Regions from separate parts of the Paenibacillus sp. CAU 1782 genome, predicted to be linked through region 1. Evidence: riboswitches for the same ligand, from Rfam matches in the RefSeq annotation. Region 1 holds a riboswitch; each other region holds the start of a gene.
The links. Region 1 has a riboswitch for thiamine pyrophosphate ahead of thiC (phosphomethylpyrimidine synthase ThiC). Riboswitches for the same ligand answer to the same signal wherever they lie in the genome.

Region 2: it holds a riboswitch for thiamine pyrophosphate, as region 1 does, so the genes downstream of both, ACX93W_RS02370 (ABC transporter substrate-binding protein) here and thiC (phosphomethylpyrimidine synthase ThiC) in region 1, are expected to answer to the same signal.
Region 3: it holds a riboswitch for thiamine pyrophosphate, as region 1 does, so the genes downstream of both, thiM (hydroxyethylthiazole kinase) here and thiC (phosphomethylpyrimidine synthase ThiC) in region 1, are expected to answer to the same signal.

The regions. Positions count from the first base shown of each region.
Region 1 covers NZ_JBTOLL010000002.1:355,188-365,970, reverse strand. Annotated here, with positions in the region: gene ACX93W_RS10640 (HD-GYP domain-containing protein) at 1-14, opposite strand, end outside; gene ACX93W_RS10635 (ThiF family adenylyltransferase) at 140-1,171, opposite strand; gene ACX93W_RS10630 (molybdenum cofactor biosynthesis protein) at 1,189-1,944, opposite strand; gene moaA (GTP 3',8-cyclase MoaA) at 2,053-3,054, shown strand; gene ACX93W_RS10620 (bifunctional metallophosphatase/5'-nucleotidase) at 3,096-4,532, shown strand; gene ACX93W_RS10615 (HD-GYP domain-containing protein) at 4,719-5,837, shown strand; gene yfkAB (radical SAM/CxCxxxxC motif protein YfkAB) at 6,013-7,161, shown strand; gene ytvI (sporulation integral membrane protein YtvI) at 7,345-8,376, shown strand; TPP riboswitch at 8,421-8,524, shown strand; gene thiC (phosphomethylpyrimidine synthase ThiC) at 8,723-10,486, shown strand; gene ACX93W_RS10595 (ThiF family adenylyltransferase) at 10,479-10,783, shown strand, end outside.
Region 2 covers NZ_JBTOLL010000001.1:457,461-468,243, forward strand. Annotated here, with positions in the region: gene serA (phosphoglycerate dehydrogenase) at 1-285, opposite strand, end outside; gene ACX93W_RS02345 (hypothetical protein) at 537-1,457, opposite strand; gene ACX93W_RS02350 (CPBP family intramembrane glutamic endopeptidase) at 1,522-2,115, shown strand; gene ACX93W_RS02355 (hypothetical protein) at 2,112-2,342, shown strand; gene ACX93W_RS02360 (polysaccharide deacetylase family protein) at 2,348-3,253, opposite strand; gene ACX93W_RS02365 (glycosyltransferase) at 3,321-4,385, opposite strand; TPP riboswitch at 4,537-4,646, shown strand; gene ACX93W_RS02370 (ABC transporter substrate-binding protein) at 4,816-5,865, shown strand; gene ACX93W_RS02375 (thiamine-binding protein) at 5,904-6,206, shown strand; gene ACX93W_RS02380 (ABC transporter permease) at 6,196-6,984, shown strand; gene ACX93W_RS02385 (ABC transporter ATP-binding protein) at 6,977-7,744, shown strand; gene ACX93W_RS02390 (TatD family hydrolase) at 7,744-8,730, shown strand; gene ACX93W_RS02395 (LacI family DNA-binding transcriptional regulator) at 8,750-9,724, opposite strand; gene ACX93W_RS02400 (sugar ABC transporter substrate-binding protein) at 10,045-10,783, shown strand, end outside.
Region 3 covers NZ_JBTOLL010000030.1:3,288-14,070, reverse strand. Annotated here, with positions in the region: gene ACX93W_RS26980 (S-layer homology domain-containing protein) at 1-537, opposite strand, end outside; gene ACX93W_RS26975 (ankyrin repeat domain-containing protein) at 724-1,545, shown strand; gene rpiA (ribose-5-phosphate isomerase RpiA) at 1,777-2,448, shown strand; gene ACX93W_RS26965 (hypothetical protein) at 2,485-3,006, shown strand; gene ACX93W_RS26960 (DUF4275 family protein) at 3,120-3,623, shown strand; gene ACX93W_RS26955 (hypothetical protein) at 3,676-4,008, opposite strand; gene thiD (bifunctional hydroxymethylpyrimidine kinase/phosphomethylpyrimidine kinase) at 4,127-4,948, opposite strand; gene thiM (hydroxyethylthiazole kinase) at 4,948-5,754, opposite strand; TPP riboswitch at 5,891-5,997, opposite strand; gene ACX93W_RS26940 (hypothetical protein) at 6,008-6,166, opposite strand; gene ACX93W_RS26935 (iron chaperone) at 6,290-6,652, shown strand; gene ACX93W_RS26930 (AraC family transcriptional regulator) at 6,714-7,613, shown strand; gene ACX93W_RS26925 (uracil-DNA glycosylase) at 7,831-8,514, shown strand; gene ACX93W_RS26920 (methyl-accepting chemotaxis protein) at 8,504-10,195, opposite strand; gene ACX93W_RS26915 (methyl-accepting chemotaxis protein) at 10,576-10,783, opposite strand, start outside.

The sequences.
Region 1 (10,783 bases):
ACATGAATCCTCATAGAGACACCTCAAAATCCCTTAGTATGCTCCTCAAGTAGCAGGAATAGGCGTGTATATTAGCATTTACCATTATATAGTAGCAATCTAATTGCCAAATGACAATATGAGAAGGACACAAATGATACTAAATACCCAGACATTCAGCATAAATATATCTTGCTCTTGCTAAATCTTCAATTCCTTGAATAATAGCCCGGCCATCCCGGAATAAAACAAAGGACAAATTTCCTGGCAGCTCTACCTTGAGCAGGAAACGATTTAACGTAACCGCGCCACTGGAGGATAGGCGATCTGCCATTGCTCCCAAGTCTAACTCCATTGGACTTGCCGGAGTCAGGTGTACGGATTGGCGTCCGCAAAGCGCTGCAGCGGCGGGAGCGGCATCGTTGTTGTCCAGATAGGGAAACTTCCGTTTGCCGCAGCAAGGACAATCCTCCCTGCGAGCCTTGGCAATCGCCATCGGCATCCAGCCGTTCCGCCACATGTCGATCTGAAGCAGCCCGCCATGCAAGGCGTCCGTATTGCCGGTGAGCAGCTTGATCGCCTCCATGGACTGAAGGGAGCCGATCATGTCCACAACGGGAGAGAGAATACCTGCCGTTTCACAGGTATCTGCCGTGCCAGGAGCTGGCGCCGATGGAAACAGACAAACATAACACGGCGTTTTGCCGGGCAGGACGGTCATCGTCATGCCGTTGGAGCCTGTAGCTCCTCCATAAATCCACGGGATATTATGTTTTACGCAGAAATCATTGATCAAATAACGGATGGCAAAATTATCGCTGCCGTCCACGACGAGATCAACGCCGCCCAGCAATTCCTCTACATTGGATGCCGTTACGTCGGATACATGAGCTTCCAACTGGATGGTGCTGTTGATACTTCGCAAACGCTCGGCAGCGGCTTCGGCTTTGGGCATCATGTCAGTTGCGTCTTTTTCGGTATAAAGCATCTGGCGCTGCAAATTGGTCCAGTCTACGTAATCTCTGTCGATGACGCGCACATAGCCCACGCCGGATCGGACAATATGTTGCGCGATGACCGAACCAAGGGCGCCAAGGCCGACGATGGCGACTTTTGAAGCCCCCAGCTTGCTTTGGCCGGAATTGCCAATTGCTCCAAAACGGATTTGCCGGGCATAACGGGATTGTTCCATGTGATAGGGTCCTCCCTTTATGCTTGCTGGGGCGGAGCGACCGGATTCCAGGGACCTTGCTGATGTCCCTTCCATTCCGAGCCGTCCTCCCAAATTTCTTTTTTCCAAATGGGTACGATTTGCTTCAAGCGTTCTATCGCATACCGGCTGGCATCGTAACATGCTTCCCGGTGCGGAGCCGAAACTGCAATAACGACGCTGGTTTCCGTCAGTTCAACTTTTCCGATCCGATGGCTAATTGCGCATTTTGCCCCGGGCCACCGTTCGGCAATTTCGTCGCCGATTTGCTTCATCGTAACAATGGCCATTGGCGCGTAGGCTTCATATTCCAGATGAACCGTCCGTTGACCATGCGTCCATTCCCGGGTCGTGCCCACAAACGCGATCGCGGCACCATGCTCTGCAACAATCACCTTTTCAAGCACCTCGTCGGAGCCGATAGGGTCCGACGTAATAATAAAAAGCTCCGCTTTTTCGTAGCTATTGACGGTTTCCTCAAGGTGATCGCCGGGCGAAGGTTGTCCGCCGGATACCGGCGGCAGGAGCGCCAACTCGTCATTAGCTGACAAGGTTTCCCCGTCATTCGCATAAGCATGATTTCGCGCTACAAAAGCGGATTCAAGTACCGCCAGATGCTGGGGCCATGTCTCGGCGATTGCTTTTTTTAACTCGCCGGCAGTCATGGTCGGAGCTTCGTTTTCGATAGTGATTTCAGATGCGCCGAAACGTTCTGGAAGTCCGGCAAAGAGCTTTATTTTCCAAGTGTTAATCATTATGTTTTTACCTTTCGGGATGGTGATTTGGGATGGATATAGAATACCATAAAACTTAAAATAATGTTATGCTGTAGGGAACTGAATTTGACGAAATGGAGGCGCGGCATGAACTCGTTAATCGACCGGTTTGGACGGCGGCATGACTATTTGCGGATATCGGTAACAGACCGGTGCAACTTGCGGTGCCTCTACTGCATGCCTGAGGAGGGCGTGCAATTTGCGGATTCCGATACCCTTTTAAGCTATGACGATATTGTGAAGGTTGTAGAAGAAGGCGCGAGACTTGGCATTTCCAAGCTGAGAATCACCGGAGGGGAACCTTTGGTGCGTCCCGATTTGCCGCAACTGATCGCCCGATTGTCCCGTATTCCGGGCATTCAGGATATTGCATTAACGACCAATGGCATCTTTCTCGCCAAATATGCGGAAGCGCTGCGTATTGCCGGTCTCAAACGGGTTAATATCAGTCTGGATACGCTTGACCCTGCCAGATTCCGTTTTATTGCGTGGCGCGGTGATTTGGCAAAAGTGATGGAGGGTATTGAAGCCGCAGCAGCAGCCGGCTTTTCGCCCATTAAATTAAATTGTGTGTTGCTGAAGGGCGTTAACGAAGACGAAATTCCGAAATTTTTGAAGCTTGCGCATGAAAAACCATTACATGTGCGTTTTATCGAATATATGCCGATTGGCCATGCCGACGAAAACTGGCGTAATCACTATCTGCCCCTGTCCACCGTACTGGAGATAGCGGAACGGGAAGGATATGTCATTGCCCGCAAGGAAAAAGTAACCGGGAATGGCCCTTCGGACGATTGGGAGCTTGAAGGGGGAACGGGGTCTTTTGGCCTGATACACCCCATCAGCGATCATTTCTGCAAAAATTGCAATCGGCTGCGGCTGACTGCCGACGGCATGATAAAGCCTTGTCTCTATTGGGTGGATGAGCTGAACGTAAAGGAAGCCATGAATAAGCCCGGAGGATTGAGAGAGCTTTATTACCGTGCCATGGATATAAAACCGGAAAATCATGAAATGGCCGCCAAGCTGGCGGAGGAGGCATTGTCCCACACGCCGACGGAACGGCGGATGTCGCAGATAGGCGGCTGACAGTGCATAGATGTTACAAAGACGGAGAGGCTGGGATCAAGTTGGCAAAGGAAATAGAGACGGCTGTTGTGCTGCTTCACAGCAATGACATTCACAGCCGGCTGGAAAACGCCGCCCGCATAGCCTCCATTATAGAGGAAGAAAAAGGGCTGTGGGGCGCGGACAGAGTGCTTGCGGTGGATTGCGGCGACCATATGGACAGGATGAGGCTGGAGACGGAAGGAAGCGGCGGAGAGGTGAATATCAGGCTTCTGGAGGAAGCCGGGTATGAAGCTGTGACGCTGGGCAATAACGAAGGGTTGACTTATTCGATCCATGAACTGGAGCAACGTTTTGCGGACAGCGCCGGCTTTGCCGTTATTTGCGCAAATATGAAGCTGGAGCCTGATGGCGATAGTCCAAGCTGGCTTAAACCAAGCACAGTCATTGTCAAAAATGGCCTGCGGTTTGGCGTTATTGCGGCAACGGCGGATTATAGACCGTTCTACAAGCTGCTGGGCTGGCAATCGTCCGATCCTCTGGAAGCGATCGCGGCGGAAGTCCAAAAGCTCCGAAGCAAATGCGATACGATCGTTGTATTATCCCATCTGGGTCTGCTGAACGACCGCAAAATGGCGGAGGAAATCGACGGAATCGATCTGATTCTGGGTGGACATACGCATCATCTTCTTCAAGAGCCGGAAATGATTAACGGTACGGCAGTATGCGCCGCCGGAAAATTCGGAGAGCATGTTGGACGAATTGAAATCGGACGTAGGACGGAGGACGGCAGCCTTGTTTACTCATGCTCTGTCATCCCGACAGCTGCATATGCAGAAAATCCGGAAGCGTCATCCATCATCTCCCGTTACCGCATAAGCGCAGGCAAGCAATTAAGCCGTATTATTGCTACTTTGGAAGAGGCTTTGCCCGCCAGTGCGGACCGCGAAACGCCGCTGCCCAACCTGCTTGCGGCGGGAATCCGGCGCTGGACTAACGCGGAGGTTAGCCTGGTCAATAACGGCCAGCTGCTTGGCGGCTTGGCTATTGGCGATGCAACGGCAGGCGATTTGCATGCCTTATGCCCTTCGCCGATCAATCCCTGCGTCATGAAGCTGTACGGCAGTCATATCCGGACCGCTCTGGAGCAGAGTCTGCTTCCGGAATTTTACGATATGCCGCTGAAGGGTTACGGTTTTCGTGGGAAGGTGTTGGGCATGCTTGCCGTTGACGGCATGGAAATTGATTATGACCCCGCGAAACCGCCGATGGAAAAGCTGACAAAGGTTCTGATTGGCGGCCAGCCAATGGAAGATAGCAGGCAATACACGGTGGGAAGCCTCGACATGTTCAGCTTTCGGATAGGGTACGAAAGTTTAGCTGAGGGAGAGGACTATCAATTTTTCCTTCCTGAATTTATTCGGGACGTGCTGGAACGGGAGCTATGCGATAAATCCGCGTTGCAGTTGTGCAAAAAGAAACGTTGGAACCGGATGTAGCCTGCTGCTCCAAACGACATCTTTCCGATGATAATAATGGGGTGTAAATAGGTCGGAATGACGTATTATGTCGAATAAAAGCATGAAAATGGTTGCGAAATGACGCATTTTGACGTAAATTAACATTATGAGCGGCTTTTTCCGATACTTTTATATACAAGGCCACAGACGGAGAGGACCGAAAAAATGCGATTGCTACCTGTTTCGCAATGCAAACCAGGCATGAGGCTGGCCAAAAAAATATTTTCCGAAGAAGGCATCGTTCTTCTTGCTGAGCATATGGAGCTGTCTACCCGTCTGATTACAAGGCTGGAGCAATGCGGCGTCCAATATGTTTATATTGAAGATTCCAGGACTGACGATATAAATCCTCCTACCCTCATTACGGAGGAAACCTTCCGTATGGCGATTAAGGAGATTCGCACTAATTTCCGTAATTTAATGGAGCGCCCCAAAGCGAAAAAAGGCGTTTCGTATCCCTATATCGCGGCTCCGTTCAAACAAATGATGAACCATATTATCGATGATTTGTCCAATCACCAGGATGCCATGATCATGCTGATGAATATGGGCACAGTGGATCATTATTTATTCCAGCACTCGCTAAACGTTTGTGTCTATACGACATTGCTGGGCATGTCAAACGGATATACCCGCGATGAAGTCGTGACGCTTGGCATGGGCGCGCTGCTGCATGATATCGGCAAAACTCAAATATCGACCAACGTTTTGAAAAAGCCGGGTTCGCTTTCCGTTGACGAATTCGAGCTGATGAAACGTCATGCCCAATTGGGATTTGAACTGCTCAAGGATGAGCCCAATATGCCGCTGCTTGTGGCCCATTGTGCTTTCCAGCATCATGAGCGGCTTGACGGCAGCGGTTATCCCCGCGGCATTGCCGGCAAAGAAATTCATGATTACGCTAAATGGATTGGTCTTGTAGACTCGTATGACGCTATGACGACCAATCGCGTTTACCGCGCGCCGATGCTGCCGCATCAGGCGATGGAGAGGCTTTACGCTGGATCGGGCACCTTGTACGAGCAGCATATGCTTCAGCAATTCAGGGATAAAGTCGCGATTTATCCCATCGGCATTTCGGTAACGCTGCATACATGCGAACGCGGGGTTGTTGTGGACTACAACAATAGTTATCCGCATCGTCCCATTGTGCGTGTCTTGTATAACGAAGCTGGCGAGGAACTGGCCGTGCCTTACGAAATCGATCTATCGAAGCAGTTGACTGTTATGATCGTTGGCGTTAATGACGACGTGACCGACACCCAGCTTGTTTCCGGAATATGACGAGGAGCATCTGAACGGGGCCGAAAGGCCTCTTTTTGCTGTCAAAAAGGCATGGCAGGCAGCTTCTATTTCAACATTATCATTTGCTTACTCCAGTATCGAGGATTACAATGAAGAAACAAAGAATAGTAATAATAACATGAACCTCTAAAAGATAGGATGATTAAGACAGGTGCTGAACAGAATAGAAGTACAACCCGAAACCTTGTCCCCGAACCGGGCATACCGGGAGCTTTCCCCCATCAACGACCCTTGGGACCCCATTGGTTCCCTTGTCAAATACGGCGAGCACCGCTTAACAAGCGTTGAAATGACGGTATCCAACTTGTGCAATATGCGTTGCGAGCATTGCGCGGTTGGCGATACGCTGGTTATGCTGGAGCCGTCCAAGCTGCCGCTTGACCTGATGTTGTCCCGGCTGGAAGAGGTCGAGCATTTGGAGACCATCAGCATTACGGGAGGAGAACCTACTTTTTCGGATCGAACCGTCGATGAATATATGGTTCCCCTTCTGAAGTGGGCTCGAAAGAGAGGAATTCGCTCGCAGATCAATTCCAACGTAACGCTTCCCTACAACCGCTACGAGAAGCTTGCTCCTTACCTGGACGTTATGCATATTTCCTTCAATTACAGAAATGCGGACGATTTTCACAGCATCGGTTTTGCCAAAGCGGGACATGCCGTTTCCCGGGATACGGCTGCGCGGATGTACGAAAGAATGATCGACAACGCAAGAAGGCTTGTTGGGGAAGGCGTTTTGGTCTCCGCAGAGTCGATGATCAATTACCGTACCCATGAGCAAATAGATGAAATTCATCGCTTGATCGTCGAGATGGGCTGTCAGCGCCACGAGGTCCATCCCATGTATCCAAGCTCGTTTGCCCGAGATTTGCCCATGATTACCAAGGAGCAGATGCGCGCGGCTATTGAAAAGCTGCTGAATGTGCGCGACCAGTCGGTGTGGATGCTGTTTGGCACGCTTCCTTTTTATCATTGCAGCGACAGCAAGGAGGAGCGAGATCTGCTGAAGCGGCTGGCTGCCGAACCTAAAGTGTCGGTACGGAATGATCCTGACGGGCGCAATCGGTTAAATGTCAATTTATTTACGGGCGATGTGTTTGTTACCGATTTTGCGGATGTGCCGTCCTTTGGCAATATAAACGACTCCGATCTGGATGAATTGTTCGCCCGCTGGCTCCGTCACCCGTTGGCGCAAGGCGTCAACTGTCATTGCCCCGCCGCTTCCTGCTGCGGACCAAACCTGCTCGTCAAGGAAATGTATTATAGCGATGTGGACTTTCACAAGCGCAGCGCAAAAATTTGAATGTCGTGCGTGTTCAAAAAGAGCGCTTTTCAGTACCGAGAGGATGGGATGAAGCCAGAAAGTGAGTAGCGGAGCTTAGTGTAAGCTATGTGAGCAACTCCAATGTTTCCAGAGGAAACATCCTTCGTAAGCGTGCGCTTATTTCGGCTGAATTTGAAAAACCTTTAATAGGAGGCGGGATGGATGTCGGTACGGGCAATTGTGCTGACCGCAGTTGGGCTTTTGCTGATTTATTTGATGTTTACGGTCGGCGCTCCTTTTTTGCTTGCGCTGATTGTGGCCATTTTTCTGGAGCCGCTAAACGGCTTTTTTATGCGCCGCTTCCGGTTAAACCGCTTGATGGCCGCAACGTTGTCCAGCACCTTGTTTACCGTGGCGCTGCTTGGAATGATTGTGCTGCTTGGCATCAAAATCATTGCCGAGCTGATCGCGTTTCTGGAGAGGGTGCCCAACTACTTTGGCGATGCCAACAACTTCGTGAATCAGCTGCTGATCGATGCCCGGGGTTTGTATCAAACCTTGCCGCCTGACGCCGTGGAAACGCTGGAAGGCTACCTGCTGGATCTGACCAAAAATATTACCTCCATGGTTGGCAAGCTTTCCTCAACGCTGGTTGGTTTTGCATCTACGCTTCCGGGGATGTTTATCTTTTTTATCGTTTTCCTGGTTGCCGTGTATATGTTCAGCTTCAGCTTAAACACAATGAAAAACTCCGTTTTATCGTTGTTCGATGAGTCCTCCCGCTCCCAGGTGGATCAGGTATTGGGCAATTTGCGCAAATCGATATTCGGCTTTCTGCGCTCCCAGATCATTTTGAGCGGATTGACTTACGTTCTGTCGCTTGTTGGCCTGCTTATTCTGGATATCAAATTCCCGATGGCGATCGCATTGTTGATTATCATCGTGGATATTTTGCCTATACTGGGAACCGGCTCCGTGCTGGTGCCTTGGGCATCTTATTTGTTGCTTACCGGGGATACGTTTACGGGAATAGGCTTGATTGTGCTGTTCCTTGTCATCACGGTGTTCAGACGAATTGTCGAGCCAAAGGTATTGGGCGATTCCATCGGAATTGGCGCTTTGCCGGCATTAATCAGCCTATACGTCGGCTTCAAGCTGGTTGGCGTTATCGGGGTGTTTATTGGCCCGGTCGTCGTCATTATTTACATTGCTGCCAAGCAGGCGGGATTGTTCCAGCACAAAATCAAGCTTTAGTAAAGGTTGACAGAAGTTTGGAAATGAAGGTATAGTCTAACAAGGAAATCCACTAGGGGCGCCGCAAGGCTGAGATAAAGCGAATTGCTTTGGTCCCTTTGAACCTGATCTGGGTCATGCCAGCGTAGGAAAGTGGGACAATCGAACGCGCCGCAGGCGTTGTTCGTCCATAAGGCTGTTGCGATTAAGGCGAAGGTCTGTTTTGTTTTTGCGGATGGGGATTCTATATCCCGGCAAAAGCATGGCTGCACCGTTTTGCGTCCAAGCTGCTTTCAGCCCTACTTTCTCATATGTTGCATAGACCTCCAGGTGGAATTCCAATATTCCATTGCGGAGGTTTTTTGTTATGTCCATTCTTTCAAACCCGTTGCCAGGCAGTACAAAAGTGTATGTAAAAGGCTCCGACCCCAGCATATCGGTGCCGATGAGGGAAATTGCCCTGACGGCCACCCAAGGACGGAACGGGGAGGAAATTCCCAACGAGCCGGTGCGCGTTTACGACTCCAGCGGCCCATATACCGACCCCGGTTATGTCGCGGATGTGAGGTCGGGATTGCCCCCGCTGAGAACTCCTTGGATAGCGCAGCGCAGAGACGCCGAAGCGTACGAAGGACGGGAGGTAAAGCCGGAGGACAATGGATTTTCATCGCCAGAGCGTGTCAAGGAAAAAGGGGCTGAGGTATTTCCTTCCCAAGGCCGCAAGCCGCTTAAAGCGCTAAGCGGCGGAAATGTATCGCAGCTTTATTACGCTCGTCGCGGAATCATCACGGCCGAGATGGAGTATATTGCGATCCGCGAGGGCATGAATCCCGAGTATGTGCGATCCGAGGTTGCTGCGGGACGTGCCGTCATTCCGGCCAATATTAACCATCCGGAATGCGAGCCGATGATCATTGGGCGGAATTTTCATGTAAAAATCAATGCCAATATCGGCAATTCCGCCGTCGCCAGCTCCATCGAGGAAGAGGTTGAAAAAATGACCTGGGCAACACGCTGGGGCGCCGATACGATTATGGACTTGTCCACCGGCAAAAACATCCATACAACCCGGGAATGGATTGTCCGCAATTCGCCCGTTCCGGTCGGCACCGTGCCCATTTATCAGGCGCTGGAGAAGGTTAACGGCAAAGCGGAGGATCTGAGCTGGGACGTTTTCCGCGATACGCTGATCGAGCAGGCGGAGCAAGGCGTCGATTATTTTACGATCCATGCAGGGGTGCTGCTTCGGCATATCCCCCTTACGGCAAAAAGGGTAACGGGCATTGTGTCGAGAGGCGGCTCCATCATGGCGGCCTGGTGCCTTGCCCATCACAAGGAAAATTTTCTGTACACGCATTTCGAGGAGATTTGCCTCATCATGAAGCAATACGATGTCACCTTCTCCCTGGGAGACGGCCTGAGGCCGGGTTCAATCGCCGATGCCAACGACGAAGCGCAATTCGCGGAGCTGGATGCGCTGGGCGAGTTGACCAAAATCGCTTGGCATCATGACGTGCAGGTGATGATCGAAGGTCCCGGACACGTTCCCATGCATCTCATCAAAGAAAATATGGACCGTCAGCTGGCGGTATGCGACGAAGCGCCTTTTTACACATTGGGGCCGCTGACGACGGATATTGCGCCGGGTTACGACCACATTACATCCGCTATCGGGGCGGCGATGATCGGCTGGTTCGGCACGGCTATGCTTTGTTACGTAACGCCCAAGGAGCATCTGGGCTTGCCGAACAAAGAAGATGTCAAGGAAGGGGTCATTACGTACAAAATCGCGGCGCATGCGGCGGATCTCGCCAAAGGGCATCCACGGGCAAAAATCCGCGATGACGCGTTGTCCAAAGCCCGGTTTGAGTTTCGCTGGCGCGATCAGTTCCATCTGTCGCTGGACCCGGAGAGGGCGATGGCTTATCACGACGAAACGCTGCCGTCGGAAGCGGCAAAGTCGGCCCACTTCTGCTCCATGTGCGGCCCCAAGTTTTGCAGCATGCGAATAACGCAGGACATTCGAGACTATGCGGCGCAAAACGGGCTGGACACGCAAGAGGCGATCGAATCCGGCTTGAAGCAAAAAGCGGAGGACTTTAAGGCGGCGGGGAGCTCCATCTATGCGTGACGCAACCTCCGGTGTGCGTGAAGCAAACTCAAGCCAATTGGAATGGCCGGATCGCTATTCGCGCCAGGTTGCTTTTGCGCCTATCGGGACAAGGGGACAGCGCCGGCTGGGATCTTCGACGGTGTTGATCGTCGGCTGCGGGGCGTTAGGCGCAAGTCTCGCCCAGCATATGGTTCGAGCCGGTGTCGGGCGGGTTGTGATTGCGGACCGCGATTACATTGAACCCAGCAATCTGCAGCGTCAGGTGCTGTTTGACGAATCCGACGCGCGGGCGGCTTTGCCCAAGGCTGCGGCCGC
Region 2 (10,783 bases), on a different contig from region 1:
CGGTGCGTTGATGACGATAATGCCTCGTTGTGTAGCGGCATCCAGATCGATATTGTCGACGCCAACACCGGCGCGTCCAACGACCTTCAGAGCTTTGCCGGCTTCCATCACTTTGGCGGTGACGCGAGTCTGGCTGCGAACCAGAAGAGCGTCGTATTCACCGATAATGGCGATTAGCTCGTCCTCGCTCAGACCTGTTTTTTTGTCCACGATGACATCAGTTGCTTCCACAAGCTGCTGGATGCCCAGATCGCTTATGGGGTCGGATACTAACACTTTGTACATGCTACACAGTCCTCCTAGTTTGGCAAGTCCTTATTCCTTGCGCGGTTATGAAAAGAAAAACCCTCTCCCCGCTCCGTTGTGGCGCAGCGGTTCGAGAGTTCAATCCACGAAGTCATGTCACTTTATTATTTTAATGCATGACAGCGGAGAAATGCAATCCTCAAACTTGCTCATTTGTGAAAATTTCGTTATGATTCAAGCAACATCCTGAGACTGTCCTAATGGAAAGTCGATTTTTTGAACACCCTCCGTCAGCCTTGTTCAGGCAGAAAGAAGGGGAGCAGTGGCAGCATCTCGGATTGATAGAAACGTGCTTTGTAATCATTAAATTGACCGGTACGGACCGCATCTGTGGAGAGCAGCAAATCCACGATGGCGCCTGCTGTCTGCAGCTTCATTTTGGCAGCTTGTCCCGATTGAATAAAGTCGTCGACGCGTCCTGTCAGGTCCTGCGGGTAGAAGCCTTGAAGTTCGCCGCGCTCCGACAGATAGTTGACCACGATGACGTTTTTAATAAGGAGCGGCTGAGCGCTCCAATCTTTCAGAGCCAGAGCGTTTTTGACCGTGTATTCATCCGGTATGTTGGGATCGATGCTTGCGGCCCATTTCTGCATAGCGGTATAATAAGCAACCTGGGCATTCAGCGCTTCCTTGGCTGCGGCCTTGTAGTTGCTTTCTTCAAGTATAATATTGCGCAGCTCCGTCATTTCCGCGTTTTTGGAGGCCGACGCCGCTTTCGAGGCAGCTTCCTTAAAGAGCTTCAGGCTTCGCGCATAACCAATTTGCGCAGTGCCCAGCAGCTCGGATTTGCCCATATCGAAGGCGCTGGCATCGGCCGCTTTTTGATCCGCAAGTTTAGCCAGACTGGAGAAGGTGGAGGCCGCATCTATGTTTTGACCCTGCGACAGCTTGGTCATCGCGTCAAGCCACTGGCTTTGAAATTCACGATAAGGCGAAAATACAGTATGATAGAAGGACACAAGGTCTTGCTGCTGATAAGGCAAACCTGAGGTTGCCGAGTTTTCAGCATTCCCGCTTTCAGGATTATACTTGGCTTCACCCTTGTCCATGCCGATTTGCACGCCGTAGAAGAACGCACCTACTGCAAACACCAGCATGCACACAAATCCAACGCTAAACATCATTGCTGTGGTAGTCAATCGTTTTTCCATGTTATTCTCCTTCGTATGTATGTAAATAGGTATAAAGACAAAAATTCCAGACAGGCGGGAAACAATGAAAAAGTTCGATTTGCGCAAAATACGGGTTCGGAAGGTCAATGTTGACGAAATTGATGACCGTATGCTACTTATTAACTTATACGCGACACAGGGACTTACTCTTATTATCGGTATCGTGTGGATATTATTTCAGCGTCAAAATATAATTCATTTGCTGTCGATCCCTTCCGCGCTGAACATTGTCTGGTGGGGACTGGGATTAGCGGCCGCCGTTGTCGCCGTAGATTTGCTTATTTCCCGCTGGGTGCCGGATGAAGTCTCCGATGACGGAGGCGTCAATGAACGCATATTCCGCCTTCGGCCCGTCTGGCACATCGCCCTGATTTCACTCGTTGTGGCGATCTGCGAAGAGCTGTTGTTCCGCGGCGCCGTACAGCATGCGTTCGGCCCTTATTGGACAAGCATCATTTTTGCCGCAATTCATGTCCGCTATTTGAGACACTGGATACCTACCGGCCTTGTTTTTTCCATTAGCTATGGATTAGGCTGGATTTATATTCAAAGCGGGTCGATCTGGGCGCCTATCATCGCTCATTTCGCCATCGACTTTGTAATGGGACTCATTATTCGCTTCAGGAGGGAGCCATGAGCAGGAAAGAAAGACATAGCCGCTCCGCAAAGGGGCGCCGGCCGATGCCGCCGTCCTTGCAAGACGACCGGACGGACGGGGCGGAGCAGGTCAAGCTGCCGCCTCGCCGCAAAAAGTTTCCGTCGAGCATCAACAAACTTTACAAATGGTATTTTAATCTGCTTTTCGTATTGTTTGTTGCTCTTGTTGTCTTCCTGTTCTGGTACGGCAACAAATTTACTCAGTAGCGGCACTATTTGGCGGCTGTTTCAATATCCGCAGGATCGATAAAGCCATAATCCCGATCCTCCAGTTCCGTCAAAAGAGTGTCCAGGGCATCCGCCGTCCAGGAAAGCTCGTGCATCAAAATATTGGCGCCGGGATGGAGCTGGTCGAGCACGTTAGCGACAACAACCTCGGGTTTGTTTTTAGCGGAGCTGTCCCAGTCCAAGGAGCCGTTAGACCATGTCATGTACAGCATGCCATGGTTTTTTGCCGTTTCCCGGACCTCATCGCTGCCTGAGCCGTATGGCGGTCTGAAAAACAGCGGCTTAACGCCGATCAAATCCTCCACCATGGTTTGAACCTCGCCGATTTGCTTCTGGACGGTTTCAAGATTTTCTTTTTTCAAATTAATATGGTCATACGAATGGTTGCCAATTGCTTGTCCCCGTTCATGGATCAGCTTCAGCAGCTCCGGATTTTGTTTAACTCTATAGCCGTTCACAAAAAATATCGCTTTTGCCCCGTGGCTGTCGAGCACATCAAGCAGTTTGGTTAACACGGCTTCATCCTTTGGACCGTCATCGAAGGTGAGCAGCACAACTTGGGATGGCGTGTCTTTCTGAAGAGGCGCAAACCGGTATGTCTCCGTCATGGCATAAAGCGGCGCTGCATTTGTTTGTTCGCCTGCCGGTTCTGCCGCAATAGGAGCAGCCGATTCAGTTGGTACCGCCGATGCTGCCGCTGATTCATCGGTCGCTGGCGTTGCGGGCGCGTCTGTTGTTTGCTCCGGCAGTGTTGGCGATGCCTCCGCAGACGCGACGGGGAGGCGATTCCCGGCTTCCGCGCCTTCGCTCGCGTCACCGCCTGCCGCTGAACAACCCGCAAGCTGCAGCATAAGCAGAGCCAGGCAAAAGTATCGCCATGGTCTTTTCATACAGGCCTCCTATCATGATGTCGAAATATAAACATGCGACACCATTGTACCACATTTGAACGATTCCTTACTTCCCGTAATAGTACTTTTCATTATATTGTATGCTTGGATGCCCCGGATTGAAGTCCTTTGCCTTTTCATGATGATGCAAGGCTTTTTTTCTTTCCCCCAGACGATCGTAACAAACGGTTAATTGAAGATGGGGCAGCCAGGTCGAGGTCGCGCGGTCGGAAAATCCCATATGCTGGGCCGGGCGATTCACCGAGATGGCTTGCTGGAACCAATAGATCGCTTGCTGGTATTGCTTTTTGTCGATAAACACGGCGCCTAGCTGACAGCAAAATTCAGGCCGCGGAGTATCGTAGTGCAACGTTCGGAGCAGCGAAGCCAGTTGTTTGTCTTGCAGAGATAGACGACCGTAGCAATCTCCTTGTTTCAAGCAGGCGTTAATTTCATCCTCCACCCATCCCTTGCCGGAGCTCAGAAACGTTTCGTACCATTCCACCGCTTCAGAGAACCTGCCGTTGTCGCGCAGCTCGTTGGCAAAATAATATTGATCGCGGGGGGAGAATTGTTCGCCGCTTTCCTGCCGTTTGAGATAGATGCGCAAATTGCGGTCGGTATGCTCCCGTTCCTTGCGGTGGGTCACGGCAACGTCGCTGTGATGGATATGGCCGGATACTGCAAGGTATTCATGCACCGGTCCGATCCATTGGTAGTTGCGGCTTCTCCGCACCAGCCGGTTTCGCCGCAGGCTGAAGATGGGGTTGCCCTTATGGTCAAAGGTTAAATGGTAGTTCATGGTCACACTGTCGTAGGGAAAAGGATTAACCGCCTTCAATGCTTTAAGCTTCCGCAAATCATCGGGTTCTATCACATCATCGGCATCCAGCCACAATATAAAGGCTTTGGTCGCTTGCCCAAAACAGAAATTGCGGGCTGCGGCAAAGTCGTCAATCCATTCAAAATCATGGATAACGGCGCCAAAGGACCGGGCAATTTCTTTTGTTTTATCGGTGGAACCGGTATCGGTAATGATGATTTCATCGACGGCGTCTGCTACGGATGACAAGCATCTGCCGAGGCTTTCTTCTTCATTGCGTACGATCATGCACAAGCTGATGGTAATCATAAATGATCTTCCTTTCGCTTTTCATTGGTACCATAGTATTAAGGGGGTGAGCCCTTGGTGCGGTCCTATTTGGAGGCGAACTTCTGTTTTGTCAAAATTAAACTGGCATTCCTCCGTGTATTTGCTATAATGATGAATGATTGATCAAGCCTATATTGCACCGGGGAGCTGGATTGGCTGGCTGAGAGGGAATGACGCATCATTCCGACCCGTATACCTGAACCGGATAATGCCGGCGGAGGAAGGAAGCTACATTTTTCAAATTAACGTTGCGTTTTTTTGGCGTATGCCGGAAATGTGGGCGATTTTGAAAAAGAGGCAGCGAATGTTAGCGTCCTTCGTATGAAGGACGTTTTTTTGCATTTTCCAGAGGTATGAAGATAGGATGGTCGGTCTAAAACAATCGTGATAGAGAGAGGGAGAGATCGACATGTTGAGACAAGGAAAAGGAAGGCGCGGACGGTGGTCGCTTGGGCTATTGGCCGTAACGGCGATTGCGCTGACGGTGGCTGGTTGTGGAGGCAAAGCTGGAAACAATGTCGGAACAGAGGGCAATGAAGCGGGAACGAAAGAGGAGGTTTTGCAGAAGGTACAGGTTGTGCTGGACTGGTCGCCGAATACGAACCATACCGGGCTTTTTGTGGCCCGGGATTTGGGATATTTCAAGGAACACGGATTGGATGTCGAAATTCTGCAGCCAGGCGCGGACGGAGCGGACGCAATGGTAGCTTCAGGCGCTGCGGCGTTTGGCGTCAGTTATCAGGAGTCGGTGACCATGGCGAGAATCGCCGGCGTACCTCTGGTATCCCTTGCCGCGGTCATTCAGCACAATACATCCGGTTTTGCATCGCCAAAAGCGAAAGGCATCGATTCCCCCAAACAATTTGAAGGCAAACGTTACGGCGGCTGGGGCGCTCCCGTGGAGGAAGCTGTCATTGATGCGTTGATGCGCACTGAAGACGCAGACGTTGGCAAAGTGGACATTATGAGCATCGGGGATAGCGACTTCTTCTCGGCGGTGGAGCGCGATATTGATTTTGCCTGGATCTATTATGCCTGGACGGGCGTCGAGGCCGAGCTTCGCGGCGAGCAGCTGAACATGGTATATTTGACCGATTACAGCGAAAAGCTGGATTATTATACGCCGGTGCTGGTGACGACCGAAGAGATGATAAGCGGCTCTCCGGAGCTGGTTAAATCCTTTACCGAAGCGGCTGCGCAAGGCTACCAATATGCGATTGAACATCCTGCCGAAGCGGCGGACTTGCTTATCAAGGCAGAGCCGGATTTGAATCCCGAGCTTGTGAAAGCCAGCCAGGAGTGGCTGAGCAGCCGTTACCAGGACGATGCGCCGCGTTGGGGCGAGCAGAAGCTGAGCGTCTGGCAGAATTATGCCGATTGGATGTTTGAAAACGGACTGCTGGAAGGCAAGCTGGAAGCTGAAGCAGCCTTTACGAATGAATTCCTTCCATCTAAATAAGCAGGGGAATAAAGTGAAAATCCAAGGAGATGAATCCAATGGCAAACGCATTAGTCAGCATTCAGATTTTGCCCAGCACGCCAGGGGGAGCCAGCGTGCTGCCCTTTGTTGATGCAGCAATCGATATTATTAAAGCTTCCGGTGTAGCCTATCGGGTTGCCCCGCTTGAAACAACGATGGAGGGCGAATTGTCCCAGCTTCTGGCGGTTGTTCAGGACATGAACACCGCTATGACGGATATGGGTTGTGCCTCTGTCATTTCGCAAATTAAAATTTACTACAATCCGCAAAACGGGGCTTCAATGGATCGTCTGCTGGAGAAATACCCCGATGGGCAATAACAAAACTAGCCGCTGGAGCGCCATTTGGCCCCCAGTTGCAGTCCTTTCGGCGCTTTTGCTCTTTTGGCAAAGCGCCGTCAGTCTGGGTTGGGTCCAGGGCTGGCGCATTCCGGCTCCGATCGCGGTGGTGCAGGAGGCAATCGCCATCTGGCCCCGGCTGATGATGCATGCGGGTTACACGCTGCAACTGACTTTAATCGGCTTTGGCGGCGGCGCGGCGGCGGGTTTTGTGCTCGCCGCTTTGCTGCATCTGCTGCCCGGCGTAAGACGCGGTCTATATCCGTTATTTGTCCTGTCGCAAAATGTGCCGATCGTTATTTTGGGCCCAATCATGACGATGCTATTTGGTTACGGTTTGCTGCCAAAGGTGCTTCTTGTAATGATGGTATGTTTTTTTCCCGTTGTAGTGGCGATGTTGAGCGGTTTGTCTCATGCCGACGCTGCGCTGCGGCATTATCTGACGATGATCGGTGCGGGAAAGTGGACCTTGTTCTGGCGACTTGAGTTGCCGGGCTCATTGGTTCATTTGTTTTCCGGCTTAAAAATCGCGGTCTCCTACAGCGTTGTAAGCGCCGTGTTTGCCGAGCTGCTGGCCCCCAAAAATGGTTTAGGCGGCTTTATGGTGCTGTCGTCGAGAGGGTTTATGCCTGAACGGAGCTTTGCCGCGGCGCTGCTCATTGTTGTGGTCAGCCTGCTGCTGTTTGGCTTGATTGTATGGTGCGAGCGTCTTGTCGTGAAATGGCGGCCGCAAGCGGAAGGGGGGAGCGATCATGCTTGAAGTGCAAGGCGTAAGCAAATCCTTTGGGGAAGGCGGCTCCGCCAAGGAAGTATTGCGGGATGTGTCCCTAACCGTTGGGGAGGGAGAATTTGTATCACTGATTGGTCCTTCCGGGAGCGGAAAATCAACTTTGTTTAGTCTGATCGGAGGATTGCAGGCTCCATCTGCTGGACGTGTCGTGGTAGGAGGCGCGGATACTACCGGCAAAACCGGACATATCGCGTATATGCCGCAACAAGCTTCGCTGCTGCCATGGAGGACGGTTGCAGGCAATATCGAGCTGGCTTTGAGCATTGCCGGACAAGTCGACAAAACATCCAACAAAGCTACTGTGCAAAAATGGCTGGAGGCGGTTGGCCTCGGGGAATATGCCAATGCCTATCCGCACGTGCTTTCCGGCGGCATGGCGCAGCGCGTGTCATTTCTGCGGGCGCTTCTGTCGCCGCAGCCTTTAATGCTGCTGGATGAGCCGTTTGGAGCGCTGGACGCGCTGACCCGATTGCATATGCAGCAATGGCTGCTATCCATTTGGGAGAGCAACCGGCGCTCGGTTCTGCTGATTACCCACAGCATCGAGGAGGCGCTGCAATTGTCGGACCGCATTCTCGTTTTGTCAGCATCTCCGGGAAAAGTTGTAGATGAAGTCGTTGTGCCGTTTGAGCGGCCGCGCCGGGAAGATTTATGGACCGACACTCGGTGGAGCGAGCTGAAGGGCCGGATTTATAACGGGCTTCAAGGCATTGAGGGGAGGAACGTATAATGAGCGTCCAAAAGCAAGGCAATGAGTCGCGAGACGAGTCGCGGGAGCAGATAGCGAAAACAACTACCCCTAAAGACATATTAGAAGGGGATGCGGTACATGCTGCTTCGGAAGGCGCGCCAGTTCCGGGTGGGGGTTATGCCGCACCGGATTGGTTCCGCATCGCTCCCCAATGGAGCGCCTCTGAACCCTACCGCTGCATTGACGCTCACTTGCATGTTGATCAATACAGTGAAGGCGAGAGGGAGAAGCTGCTGGAGCAATCGTTTGAGGATGGCGTAGAGGCTGTTGTTGCTGTGTCGATGGGACTGCGTTCCAGTCAAGAAAACCGCCGTCTGGCAGAGCGTTATTCTGGGCGAATATTGCCCGCTTACGGATGGCATCCCGAGCAGGAGCCGCTAACTTTGCCGGCGAGAGACGAACTGATCTCATGGATTAAAGCCAGACATGAATCCGGCGAGAAATTTGCAATCGGAGAGGTTGGTTTGCCTTATTACAAGCGAACCGAGGCGGAAGCAAACGGAGAAGCTTTCGATGAGAAGCCTTATTTGGATTGTCTGGAGTCCTTTATTTCCCTGGCGGCAGAGCTTGACCGTCCTTTGGCCCTGCACGCCGTTTATGAGGATGCTGATAAGGTGCTGCTACTGTTGCGGAACTACGGCATTTCCAAAGCCCATTTTCATTGGTTCAAAGGGAGTCAATCCAGTATTACGGCTATGGCCGCCGCCGGGTATATGATATCGGTAACGCCGGATGTTGCCTACGAGGAAGAAATCCGAAAGCTGGTGGAATCGTACCCGCTGGAGCTGTTGTTGGCGGAGACGGACGGTCCCTGGCCATTCGAGGGACCTTACTCCGGACATACGACGGTCCCTTCCATGACGCGCGGCGTCATCAGAGATATTGCCGCCATCAAGGGGCTAACCGAACGGGCAACGGCGAAGGCGCTTCTTTCCAACACCAAACGATATTATGGTATCGGCTAATCGGCCAGAACCCAGTTACTTAACCTTCGCGCACCGTTTTTCTCCATTTGACGGCTGCGCTTATTTTTATGGTGGAGGAGCCCTCCGAGCCGTTAATCATCTCAAGCAGCTCTTTTGCCGCCAAATACCCGCTTTCGTAACGGGGGATGGAAATGGTCGTTAAGCCGGCCAGCGCCGCCGTATCGGAATCATCAAAGCCCGTCACGGAAATATGCTCCGGCACCTTGATGCCCCGCTCCTCAAATGCCTTGATCGCCCCAATCGCCATATTGTCATTGGCGCAAACCAGTACCTCCGGCAGATCATTGCCAAGAAACATCAGCTTGCCCGCCTGATAGCCGCTTTTTTCGCGGTAATTGCCATGATAATAATTTTTCTGGTCAAAAACGATGCCGTTTTTGTGGAGCGTATCGGCAAAGCCTGCAAAACGCTCCTGGTTATCCAGCGTATGGCCAAGCCCGCCCAGGTAACCGAATTTGCGAAACCCTCTATCCACCAGCGCCTGTACCATTTCGCACATAGCCGGATAGTTGTCGACAATGACGCTTCTTGCGTTGGCATGACCGCTGCCGACGATTCTATCCATTAACACAACGGGAAACTCCGGCTTGGCTACCGCTTGCAGGAAATCGTCGGTCAAGCTTCCGTCCAGGCTGATTGTGCCTCTGGCAAAGCTGCTCCGCAGAAAGCTGTCGCTGGATTTATTGGTGCAAATAACAAGGTCATAACCATTTTCCGTTAGGCATGTGCTGACGCCTTCAATAATCTTCAGATAAAAGTCGCGGTCAAAATCGCTGAAAATAAACACGATCCGCCTGGAACGCTCCATCGGTTTCTTTTTGCCCGCGGCTTCGTGGATATAACCTTGCTCCGCGCAACACTTCAATATGCGGTCCCGCGTTTCCTGCGAAACGTTTTTGCGTCCGTTTAGAACGTTGGATACGGTGGATACGGAAACACCGGTCATCTCCGCAATTTCCTTCAGTCCAATCATAGCTGCTGCCTCCCCGCCTTATGCTTGTAAAATCAGTATACCACTTTACTAGATATTTTACTAAAGATATGTTCCCTTTACCCAAACAAATCTAAAAAACGAAAGATTTTGCGGAATCCTGATTCAAATGATGCCTATTGTCTTTATATATAAAGAGAAGAGGCGGTAAATAGATGTTGATGCTGGGCGAAGTCAGTAAAACAGTTTGGTTTTATATGAAAATATTTTAGTATAACACCAAAGTATATTTAGGTTTTTTATTGACTTTGTAAGAGTTTTCATTATAAAATCAACATGAATAAAACCAAGGGGGCGTTACAATGAAGACAGCAAAACGCATTGCAAGTGTCCTGACGACAGCGGCGCTTATTACGGGAACTTTGGCCGCATGCGGCGGCGGCGACGGTGGCAGTTCGGGGGAAGGCGAAGGAAAGCTGGCAAAAATCTCGTTGTTCCAATCCAAGGTCGAAATCGCCGGTCCATTAGAGGCTCTTGCTAACAAATATACGGAAGAAACGGGTAATGAGGTGGATGTGTGGGGATCGGCGGGCGATAATTACATCTCGCAGCTGCAAGCCAAGCTGAACGCCGGTGAAGGACCAACGATATTCAGCGTGCAGCCTGGAGCGGAAGCGCAAAAATATGCTTCGTATTATGCCGATTTGAGCAATGAGGAGTATGTCAAAAATATTGCGCCGGGACTGAATGTAGAAATTGACGGAAAAACCATCGGCGTCCCGATTGGCGTTGAAGGTTTTGGCCTTGTGTATAACAAGGAGCTGGTGCGGCCCGACGAGGTGACCGACCTGGAATCCTTTACTTCTATTCTGCAAAAGTTCAAAGACGAAGGCAAAAACGGCTTAAGCTTATCGCAGGAAGCCTACTTCCTGATCGGGCATATCATCAATACTCCGTTTTCCGTTCAAGAGGATCCTAAAGCTTTTGTGGAGCAGGTCAATAATGGCGAGGTCAAAATGGCGGATACGCCGGCCTTCCAGGAATTCGCCCGGTTTATGGAAGCCATTCGCGAATATTCCGTTAATCCGCTAGAGGTCACCT
Region 3 (10,783 bases), on a different contig from region 1:
CAAAGTCCAGTTCAAGCCATCGGTGGATGAATAAATGATGCCGACGTCCAGACTACGGTCATTACCGCTCCATCTGCCGCCAACTGCAAAAAACTGATTGTTGAGAAAAACGGCTTTTTGCAGAATGGTGCCATCGATACTTGAAGAACGATCGGTCCAATTTTCGCCGTCGGGCGATGTCATCAATTTGGCGGTTGCGTTCGAAGTCGTATTTAATCCAACCGCGACATACATATTTTTTTCGAAAACAATACTTCTCCAGCTAGTTGCTTCATTAGACACAGGAGCTGCAACTCTAGTCCAATTAATACCGTCCAATGATTGACCGATATAACCCCTGTCTCCAACAGCAGTATACTTGCCGTTTGCGTACACGATACCGTTAAGCATGCCATCGGCATTGCCGCTTAGGGCAGATTGCAGTGACGGCCCCCCATTAGCGGAAGCTTCTGTCTTTGGAAGGTAACCAGTTGGGAAAATAAATGCGAACAACAAAAGATAGATAAGTACCTTTTTCCCACGATTAAAATGTTTCACTTTTTGCTTCCTCCCATTTCCATGATGTCGATCAATTGGGTATACTTGCCTTAATAAAGCAATGCTTAAAGCGGAATTCTGTCCTGTACTATTTCTTGGCAGAAGCAGGCACATGGAATCAGGAATAGTATACTGGGACACGCTGTACACGTTCTGAACATTTTATGAACATTGAAGGAGAATGGTATGACGAAAAAAACAATAGGCGACACCTTGCATCGTGCCTGCTTTCAGCAGGATACGGAGGAAGTTCAAATGCTATTGACCGGCATCAAACCTGCCGCATTGAATAAAAAGCTGACTGATTATTCCAGCTCCCTTCAGGGAACGCCGCTTCATATCGCTTGCCAGACGGGAAATGCCGAAATCGTCAAGCTGTTGGTCGAGGCGGGAGCCGATCTGGAAATCAAGGATGTGGCCAGACAATCGCCGCTATCCATTGCCATTTCCAATAGACATCATTCCGTTGCTTCCTATTTAATAGAAGCAGGCGGGGATATTCACTCCAAGGGACCAAATGGCTTGCAGCCTATTCATTTTGCTTGCGCGCATGCCGGCAGAGAGATTATTGAGCTGCTGCTCTCCAAGGGCGTTGATATTAACCTGCTTGATAGCTCCAAAAGCTCGTTGCTCGAATTTACGACCAATCTCAGCGGTGGAAACTTGGAGGCTGCCGTTACGCTAGTAGAAAACGGGATTGATCACGCGTCCTACACCACTGGATTTCGTTGGGCCTGCTGGCGGAATAACCACGAGATCGCGGAATATTTGCTGGTGCAAGGCGCGGATTATCGTAGTCAGACGACCCCGAAATCGGAGTTGTTATTTTGGATCTGCGGCATGGGGCACATCCAAATTGTGGAGCTTCTGCTGAAGCTCGGCGTCGACTTTACAACCCCGGTTAAGTTTAAAGGGAAAATATTGTCCTATAACGGCAGTCCGCTGGAACGGGCGCTGGAAACCGGCCAGACGGCTGTCGCAGAACGTATACAAAAGGTACAATCTTGAAATAAGTGCCAGACAACAGTCGTAGCTGAGCGGAAGGATAGAGGGATTCTGGAAAAGCGATAGCGTTCGCCTTTAAAGACTGATTCCACCAATAGCGTTCATTCAATAAAAGAAATCAGGCTTTAACAGCGATTGGAAGAACCCTCTGGCCTGTAGCGAGCCTGCTCGCTGACAACTATGAGCTGATTTCTATTTTGAGCCACTAAAACTAAATTAAAGGCGGGGATACAGATGGAAGCAAAAAAAATAGCAGCCGAAAAAGCGGTGGATTACATTCAAGACGGCATGATTGTTGGTTTGGGCACCGGCTCGACCGCTTATTGGGCCATTCAAAAAATCGGAGCCAGAGTTTCCGAGGGGTTAAACATCAAAGCGATTGCCACCTCCCAGGCATCGGAGGATCTGGCGCGTGAATTAGGCATTCCGCAGCTCCCTTTTTCCGACATACAAGCTATCGATTTGACGATTGACGGAGCGGACGAGGCAGACCCGGCTTTTCACCTGATCAAGGGCGGCGGCGGCGCTTTGCTTCGTGAAAAAATTGTAGCGGCAGCAAGCAAAAAGCTGATCATCGTAGTGGATGAAAGCAAAGTAGTAGAGAAGCTGGGACGTTTTCCGCTGCCTGTGGAAATTGTTCCTTTTGGCCACGAAATGACCTTGAGAAAGCTGGAGCAGCTTGGCTGCAAGCCGGTATTGCGGGCGGCAGAAGGCAAAACGTTTGTGACGGATAACGGAAACTACATAGCGGATTGCCATTTTGGGCGTATTGAGGACCCCCAACATCTCCATGCCGTTATTAACCTGATTCCGGGTACGGTGGACAATGGCTTGTTTATCCACATGGCCGACCATGTCATTGTGGGATACCGCGACGGACGCGTTGAAGAGCTGGAAAAAGCATAAAATATACCGTGTACTTATACGATTGGAGGCGGAAAATTGAGATACCTGTGCGTAGGACTGTGGATTGTTTTGGCGTTGCTGACCGGCTGCGCAAACAGCACAACCGATGTCATCAAGCCGGATGAGAGCGCTCAAGCGGGGCAAAGTGAATCAGCAACACCGTCGCCTGAGACACCGGCAGAAACGGAGGCTCCTTCCAACGAACCGGCCGAAAATGCTTTGGCGTTGACGGAGGAAGAGCAAGTCTTCGTGGACCGTTTTTATGGAGTCTGGACGAATACGGAGCAATTGGATACAACCATGGAAGTGCAGGATGGCGTTATTTTGGTCGGGGTAAAATTGGGCCAGCTGCTGACGGAGTCCAAATATGTCGTAACCGGAGTTGATCTGACAGAACAGTCTATCGTAATTGAAGGCACAAGTCTGGAAATTTCGTATGACGAGGAAAACGAGGAGCGGCCTCTCTCAAGCAAAATCATCCTGCAGCAGGATGGCAGCGAACTGCTCTACATTCATGATTACCTGAATGAAAAGATTGAGAGCACCTGGACAAAATAAAGTCCGAGTCTGACGTGAATCCGTGAATTTTTTGAAAAGTGTGTCCAATGTCCTTGCAGCCCAAATTGTGATCTTCATATGATAGAGGAAAAAGAGATTTGGGTGGAGGCAACATGATCAGAAGCAAAATCAACCAGATGTTAGACGAACTCCCCGAAGAACATTTGCTGCATGCGTATTGGACACTGCATTTTATTCACAGGAAACACAAACACCGGAAAACGCTGGTCGACAAAGGTATTGTCATTACGGAGCTATACGAGGAGGCGGATGACATTGTCCGCAAGTGGGATCAGACCTTTGCCCGCAAGTTAAGCGATGAGGTGAAAGATGCCATTCATTACGATCAGTACAAGTGGCATATGTTCAGCTACGAAGAGAAAAAATGTTTAAAGGAAGACAAAGCCAGGCGAGCCTTCGATGCCGTCGCTAAAGATGAAATGTACGGCATGTACCAGGACCTGTCGTCTGTCTTCCTTTATGAAAATGCGGCTCAAGCAGCTGCAGCGGATTTTGAGTCCGAGCAGGACATTTACCTGTTTGACCGAAATTTCACCTGGACCTATGTACACACTCACGAGTCCATGTGCGGCCCTTACTTCTGCAAGCTGAAGTAAAGGCGCATTCGGTCACTGCTTGGGCGATTGATGCAGCCGGACATCCCGGGTTTTACTGATAGGATGGTCTGTATTGGGTGCCGGATTGATTGTTCTGGTTGCTATAGGCTTGAGAAGCTATGCCCAGCGTGCTTTGATGAGAAATTTGATTGCACAGGTTGGAAATTTGGTGAAGCTGCTGAACAACCGTTTGATGTCCTTGCAGAGCTGTCTGGATCACTTGAGCGGCATGTTGCTCGCGCTGTGCAAGCTGCTCCAGCATTTGAGCGTTTTGCTGCTCTTGAGTCAGCAGTTGCTGATATTGAGCCGAAGCTTGTTGCGTCTGATTGACCAATTGCTGAATTAATTGCTCGGCTTGGGCAAGCTGTTGTTGCTGATTATACATGTGAATTCCTCCTAGGCGTATTGGTTTTTGTGCCTCCTATACTGTTTTCTTCATCCCGTTTTTTTATTCAAATCATTAGATTTTTGGATCGGGAAGCGATGAATGGAGGATATGCTTGCTATGGATTCAATATAGAAGAGATGCGGTTTTTGTAGGCAAAATGATTGGTGGGACCGTGCCCGGCTCCCAAATGCAGACCATCCTCTATGGCGGCTTGAATAAAAGCCTTGGCTCGAAGCGCCGAGGCCAACATGTCGTGGCCTTGAGCAAGGCCTGCCGTCAAAGCCGCGGAGAAAGTACATCCGGTTCCATGCGTATGGCGCGTCTGGATGCGGGCTCCTTCCAATTCATAAAAGTCGACTCCGTCATATAACAAGTCAATAACCGGACCGGCATCAGAGGAGTGACCGCCTTTCAGGATGACATGGCGGACGCCGGTTGCAGCGATGCGGCGGGATGCCTCTTTGCGGTCCTCCATTGTTGCGATTGGCATATTTGCGAGTAGCTCAGCCTCGGGAATATTGGGAGTAACGGCCTCCGCAAGCGGAAGCAGGGAAGCCTTCAGCGACGACAAAGACTGGCTTTGCAGAAGCAACGCCCCGCCTTTAGCGATCATGACGGGGTCGACGACGATTTTTCCCCATCCGCAATAAGAAATGGCTTCTGCAACGGCTTCAATCCGGTCATGGCTGAACAGCATGCCTGTTTTTACGGCATCCGGCGGCAGATCGCTCCCGATGGCATGAAGCTGGGCAGTTACGACTGCCGTATCCACCGGGTACACGCCGTGGACGCCAAGCGTGTTTTGCGCCGTAACGGCGGTTAAGGCGGACATGCCGTATACGCCGAGTTCCTGAAAGGTTTTGAGGTCGGCTTGAATGCCTGCTCCGCCGCCGCTATCGGAGCCGGCTATGGTTAATGCTTTTGCGATAGGCGCCATTATACGCTGTCCGCCTTTTCTATCCGGGCAAGCTCTCTGAACCGCGCCGGCGACAGGGAAGCAAGCTGATCCAGAAAAGCCGCCTGGAAGCTGCCGGGAAGCGGATTGTCCATTGAGGCGGCAGCTTCCTCCGCAGCGACTCCATAGAAGGCCAGTGCTTCAGCCGCCGCTTCAAGGGCTGAGCCGTCGTCGCTTACAGCCAGAAAAGCGCCTGCTATAGAGCTAAGCAAACAACCTGCGCCTGTCATTTGGGTTAATATTGGATGTCCGTTGCTGACAACGTAGGTGGAGCGCCCGTCGCTAACGGCATCGTTCTTGCCGGTAATGGCCACGATGCATCCAAGATGCTTTGCGGCACGCCGCGCCAGCCGAACGTTATCGCTATCGCCTCCAAGGGCGTCGACGCCTTTGATTTCCCGGCTTTCACCGATAACATTGGCAATCTCGGCGGCGTTGCCTCGCAAAGCGGCAAGCTTGATTTCTCTGGCAATTCTCCGCGATGTCTCCGTGCGATATGCCGTTGCTCCTGCGCCAACGGGGTCCAGCACAACCGGCGTTCCCGCCGCATTGGCTGCTTTGCCCGCCAGCAGGGAGGACTCTACGACACGGTCATCCAGCGTACCGATGTTCAGGACAACGGCGCTTGCGAGAGAAGCCATCTCCGCAACCTCTTCCCGCGCATAAGCCATTACCGGCGATGCGCCAAGCGCCAGAAGCCCATTGGCGGTGAAGTTGGTTACCACAACGTTCGTAATATTATGGACAAGCGGTTTTTGTTCCCGTACCTTCATGAGATAAGGCATCATTTTTCCTCCTTGTGTCATTTGTAAATGGAGAGGCAGCTGGCGGAGCTGGAGCGGAAAACGGCAAAAAGCCCGTTCCAAATCGGGAACGGGCATACATGTATATTCAATATGCAGCAGCATAAGCGCGCAATTCAAATAACGTTTCGTCCCACTTCCCTCCGCTGGCATAACCCAGATCAGGTTCCAAGGGTCCGGCGCTCTGTTGCGCCGTCTCAGTCCAATAGGACTCCCCTAGTGAATTCAGCTATTCAATTTACTTTTCAAGAATGACCAATGAAAAAACAGTATGAAGATCGCTGCTGCTCATCGGACTTTGACTGGACACCTTCCAGCCTTCGGCCAATAGTTGATTAAGCTCATTCAAATTGGTTTTTTTCTCGGACATAAAGTAGAGAACAAATGCTTTTTGCACGTAATCTGCCTCCTCCATTGATTTCCAATATAGCATATATTCAAGGTCGATGCTACGGGATGAGCAGGGTAGGAAGTACGGGGCCGCATCGGGTAAAATAAGGTGAAAGGGAGGGATTTCAGAATGAGCAACATCGTAGGAGTTCAAGCTATTGATGAATACATTGCAGCTTTTCCGGTTGAGGTACAGGAGAAGCTTGCCTCCATTTATCATTTAATTGCCGGGATTGTGCCGGATGCTTCCGTCAAAATCAGCTACGGCATGCCAACGTTTGTGCTGAAGGGGAATCTGGTCCATTTTGCGGCGTTCAAGAAGCATATCGGTTTTTATCCGGCGCCAGGCGGAATCCATGAATTCCAGGATGAATTGGCCATTTACAAAACGTCGAAGGGAGCGATCCAGTTCCCGCTGGACAAGCCCATTCCTTACGAGCTGATTGGTAAAATTACGGCTTTTCGCGCAAAGCAGAATCTGAGCAAGAGTTAGCAAAAATCATCAAGAGCATGAATAGGGACTGCGATAAACTAAAGAAAGAAGGAGGTTGGCCGTGTCGATCTATGAAACAATCATTCAGGATGTCGTTGATGCCATTGAGGAGCGGCTCGATGAGGAGCTGAAGCTGACAACTTTGGCGCAGCTGGCGGGATTTTCGGATTTCCATTTCCATAGGGTTTTCCAAACCATGGTGGGAGAGCCGGTTATGGAATACGTCCGCAAAAGAAGGCTGGTTCGCGCCGCCTGTCAAGTTGCTTACTCCGATGAAAAGCTGCTGAACATCGCATTGGATCATGGCTTTGGCACACCGGAAACCTTCATTCGTTCTTTTCGCAGGCTGTACGGCATGACGCCGGGAGAATTTCGGAGAAAAGGACTGCAGCCGCCCGAATATCCCAAAGTTAATGTCATGCAGCGGATTTCCAAGCCCTATTTAGGAGGAATTGCAATGAAATTCGAAATTGTGACCAAACCTGCTTTTGACTTGATCGGTTATTCCATTCGCACATGCAACACAGACGGACAAAATAATAGAGACATCCCGGAATTTTGGCAGAAGTATATGGCTGAGAAAAAGGGCGAAAGCCTGTATGGTCTGGCGTTATCGACAGCGGAGTACGGTGTTTGCGACGAGTTCGACATGGAGTCAGGCCAGTTTAGTTACTTGATTGGCGTTGAAGCGCAAGAAGAAGCCGAAGTGCCGGAAGGCGCGGTTCGCCGCCATTATCCGGAGCAGACGTACGCTGTGTTTACGACGCCAGCGGTTTCTCGCGATCAGTTTACAAGCGCCATTCAGAGCACATGGACTTCCATATACAGCGAATGGTTCCCGCACTCCGGCTATGAACACTCCGCAGGAGCTGAGTTTGAATATTATGACGAGCGCTGCTGGGCAGACCGCACAGACCTGCCTGTTATGGATATCTACATTCCGGTAGCCAAGAAAGCCTAGTAAAAACAAAACAGCCAATCAACGGCTATCAGCAAATAAGGCAGTAAAAAAGGGTGGGGCGGCATACATGTATGCCGCCTTATTTCGTTTGTCGCTACAGGAGCTGATGACTCTGGTAAAACCTGCATATCGCAGGCAAGCTTGATATAATGGAAGAATAGTAGATAGGCATGAATCAACTTTCATTTCCAACTAAGGCAGAGGTGAACGATGACATATGGCAATACTCCGCAATGATTGGGCCGAGCATCTCGAAGATGAATTTCAGAGGGACTATTACTTATCTCTGAGAGAATTTCTTATCGAAGAATACAAGAGTCGCCGTGTCTTTCCCGATATGTACGACATTTTTAATGCATTGCACGAAACTGCGTTTGCGGATACTCGCGTCGTTATTTTGGGACAAGACCCCTACCATGGAGCAGGACAGGCGCATGGCCTGAGCTTTTCCGTCAAGCCGGGCGTAACCCCTCCGCCGTCGCTGCAAAACATATTTAAGGAATTGCATGATGATATCGGCTGCCCGATTCCTTCCCATGGCCATCTTTCGGAATGGGCCAAGCAAGGCGTGCTGCTGCTGAATACGGTGCTGACGGTGAGATCAGGCGTTGCCAACTCTCATCGGGACAAGGGCTGGGAGGCATTTACAGACAAGGTCATCGGAGCCTTAAACCGCAAAACAGAACCGGTCGTGTTTATCCTGTGGGGCAGTCATGCCCAGAAGAAAGCTGAATTGATTACAAATGCCGGTCATTATTTGATAAAATCGCCCCATCCAAGCCCTTATTCCGCAGACAGAGGTTTTTTTGGAAGCAGGCCGTTTTCGCGCGCCAACCGCTTTTTGGAGGACAATGGCTTGCCTCAAGTGGACTGGCGATTGCCGCTGCAAGCTACACCTTAAAATGCTGGATTTCCTCTTGCAGCTGTTCGGCCAGCGCGGATAGAGAGCGGGCCGAGGCATAAACCTCCTCGATCGATGCCAGCTGCTCCTCGGCCGAAGCCGTTACCTCCTGAGCTCCCGAGACGGTGTTTTCCGCGATTTGAGTAATGTAATCCATGGAGCTGACGATGGCTTTTGCTCCGCCCGCCATCAGCCGAGCCGACCCGGACAATTCCTGAATCTGCTCGTTAACCGCAAATACGGAGTTCTGAATTTGCGTAAAGGAGCTTCCTGCGGATTGTACGGCCTGAATGCCGGAGGCCGCTTCCCGGGAGGCGGTATCCGTAGAAGCAGCGGCGTTGCTGATTTCACGCTGGATGTCGGCGATCAGGGTAGTGATTTCGTCGGCTGAACGGGAGGATTGCTCCGCCAGCTTGCGAACTTCTCCTGCTACAACGGCAAAGCCTGCTCCGTGCTCGCCCGCATGCGCGGCTTCGATTGCGGCATTTAGTGCCAATAGATTCGTTTGCGCCGCAATATCCGTAATAACGGCCAGAATGCTGCCGATTTCCGCGGAACGATCGTTCAGACGGTCCATAAGAGAAGCAAGGCCAGTCACTGTGTTGTTGATGTTATCCATTTGAACGGCTGCGGAATCAATGATTTCATTCCCGGCGACGGCCCGGCTATAAGCATCCAGGGCGGTGTCCGATGCGCCTTGCGCATGGTCCGCCATCTGCAAGACGCCAACATACATATCGTGCATAGAAGATGAAATTTCCTCTACCTTGCGGTTCTGCTGCTCGGCCGCCAGCGCCATGTTCTGCATCGTGCTTGCGACCTGCTCTGTCCCCAGCGTAGCTTGCTCGCTGGAAGCGGACAGCTCTTGAGCGGAAGCCGATACCTGCTCCGCGCTTGTTGCGGTATGCCGGATCAGCTTGCGCAGATTATGCGCCATCGTATTAAATGCCGCAGCCAATCCCCCTACCTCGTCCCGATTGCGGACCGCAACATCTTGAACGGTGAGATCGCCTCCCGATACTTGTCCGGCAGCCCGGGCAACGGCAAGGATTGGCTTCGCCAATCGGTTGCCAATCCAAGTGGCGATAATGCTTCCGACAATAATCGAAGAGACGCTGGACAGCAGGATCAAATTTTTGACGCCGGCAACCTTGTTATTGGCTCCGTGGGTGTGAGCATCAAGCTCCTGCTGCTGAAACTCCGAAAATTGCTCCGCCGTTTTTTGAAAGCCGCTAATCAGGGCATTTCCTTTTTCATTAACGAGTTCGGAGACTGCTTCGTCCTGATTTTGCTTTTTCAGAGATATGGCTCTTTTGGCGACAAGGTAATATTCCTCCTGGTAATAATTAAGCTCCTCCCGCCATTGTCTGGTTTCAGCGTCAAGCGACAGGCTCCCGATTTCCCGGCCAATCTCTACATAACGGGAATGGGCGTCTTCAAAGCTGGTTAACGCGGCTTCGTCGCCGCTTAGCAAAAATCCTTGAAGGCTTGCTTGCTCCTGCATAACGGCTACGTTTAACTTTTGTACCTGAATAAACAAAGCCGCCTTTTTGTTCACCAAATCGCTATAAGTACGATCAACCAGCGTAAGCTGGATATAGCTGATGCCTATAGCCAGGGATAAAATAAGGATCACGGAAATAAAGCCGGCAACTATTTTCTTTCGAATGGTCCATTTCATAAACACATCACTCCCGACTGTGATTCAACTACTGTTTTTGGAGGATTGGCACGATCTTCTCTTGATGAGGAATTAATTCCACTATAAATCAGCCGGAATTAGTGTACAGTGACTAATGTTACTCCTGAGCAGGCACATGCTTGAGCGTCTTGCCAACAACTTTTTACAAGTAAAGGGTTGTCCCAAAAGCAATTTTCTCCAAAAGCAGCCCCGCTTTGCACGGAATGTTGAAGCAAAAAAAGAACCGTCAAATCCACTTTTGAGTGGTTTTGACGGTTCTTTTGCAAATAGTTTAAGATTCTTTCACTATAAAAGTTCGACTTAAGAAACGGCGGACTCCTGCCAACAATCATTAGTTGAACTTATATAGTATTCAATGATCAGACTTTAAAGCGGTCAATTTGCTCCTGCAGCTGCTCTGCCAGATAGGAAAGCGATTTGGCGGAGGCTGCAACCTCCTCCATGGAGGCAAGCTGCTCCTCCGTCGCGGATGAAACCTGCTGGGCGCCTGCCAAAGTCGATTCCGAGACGTTGGTAATCACGCTCATGGAGTTCACCACGCCATCCGCTCCTGCAGCCATTAAACGA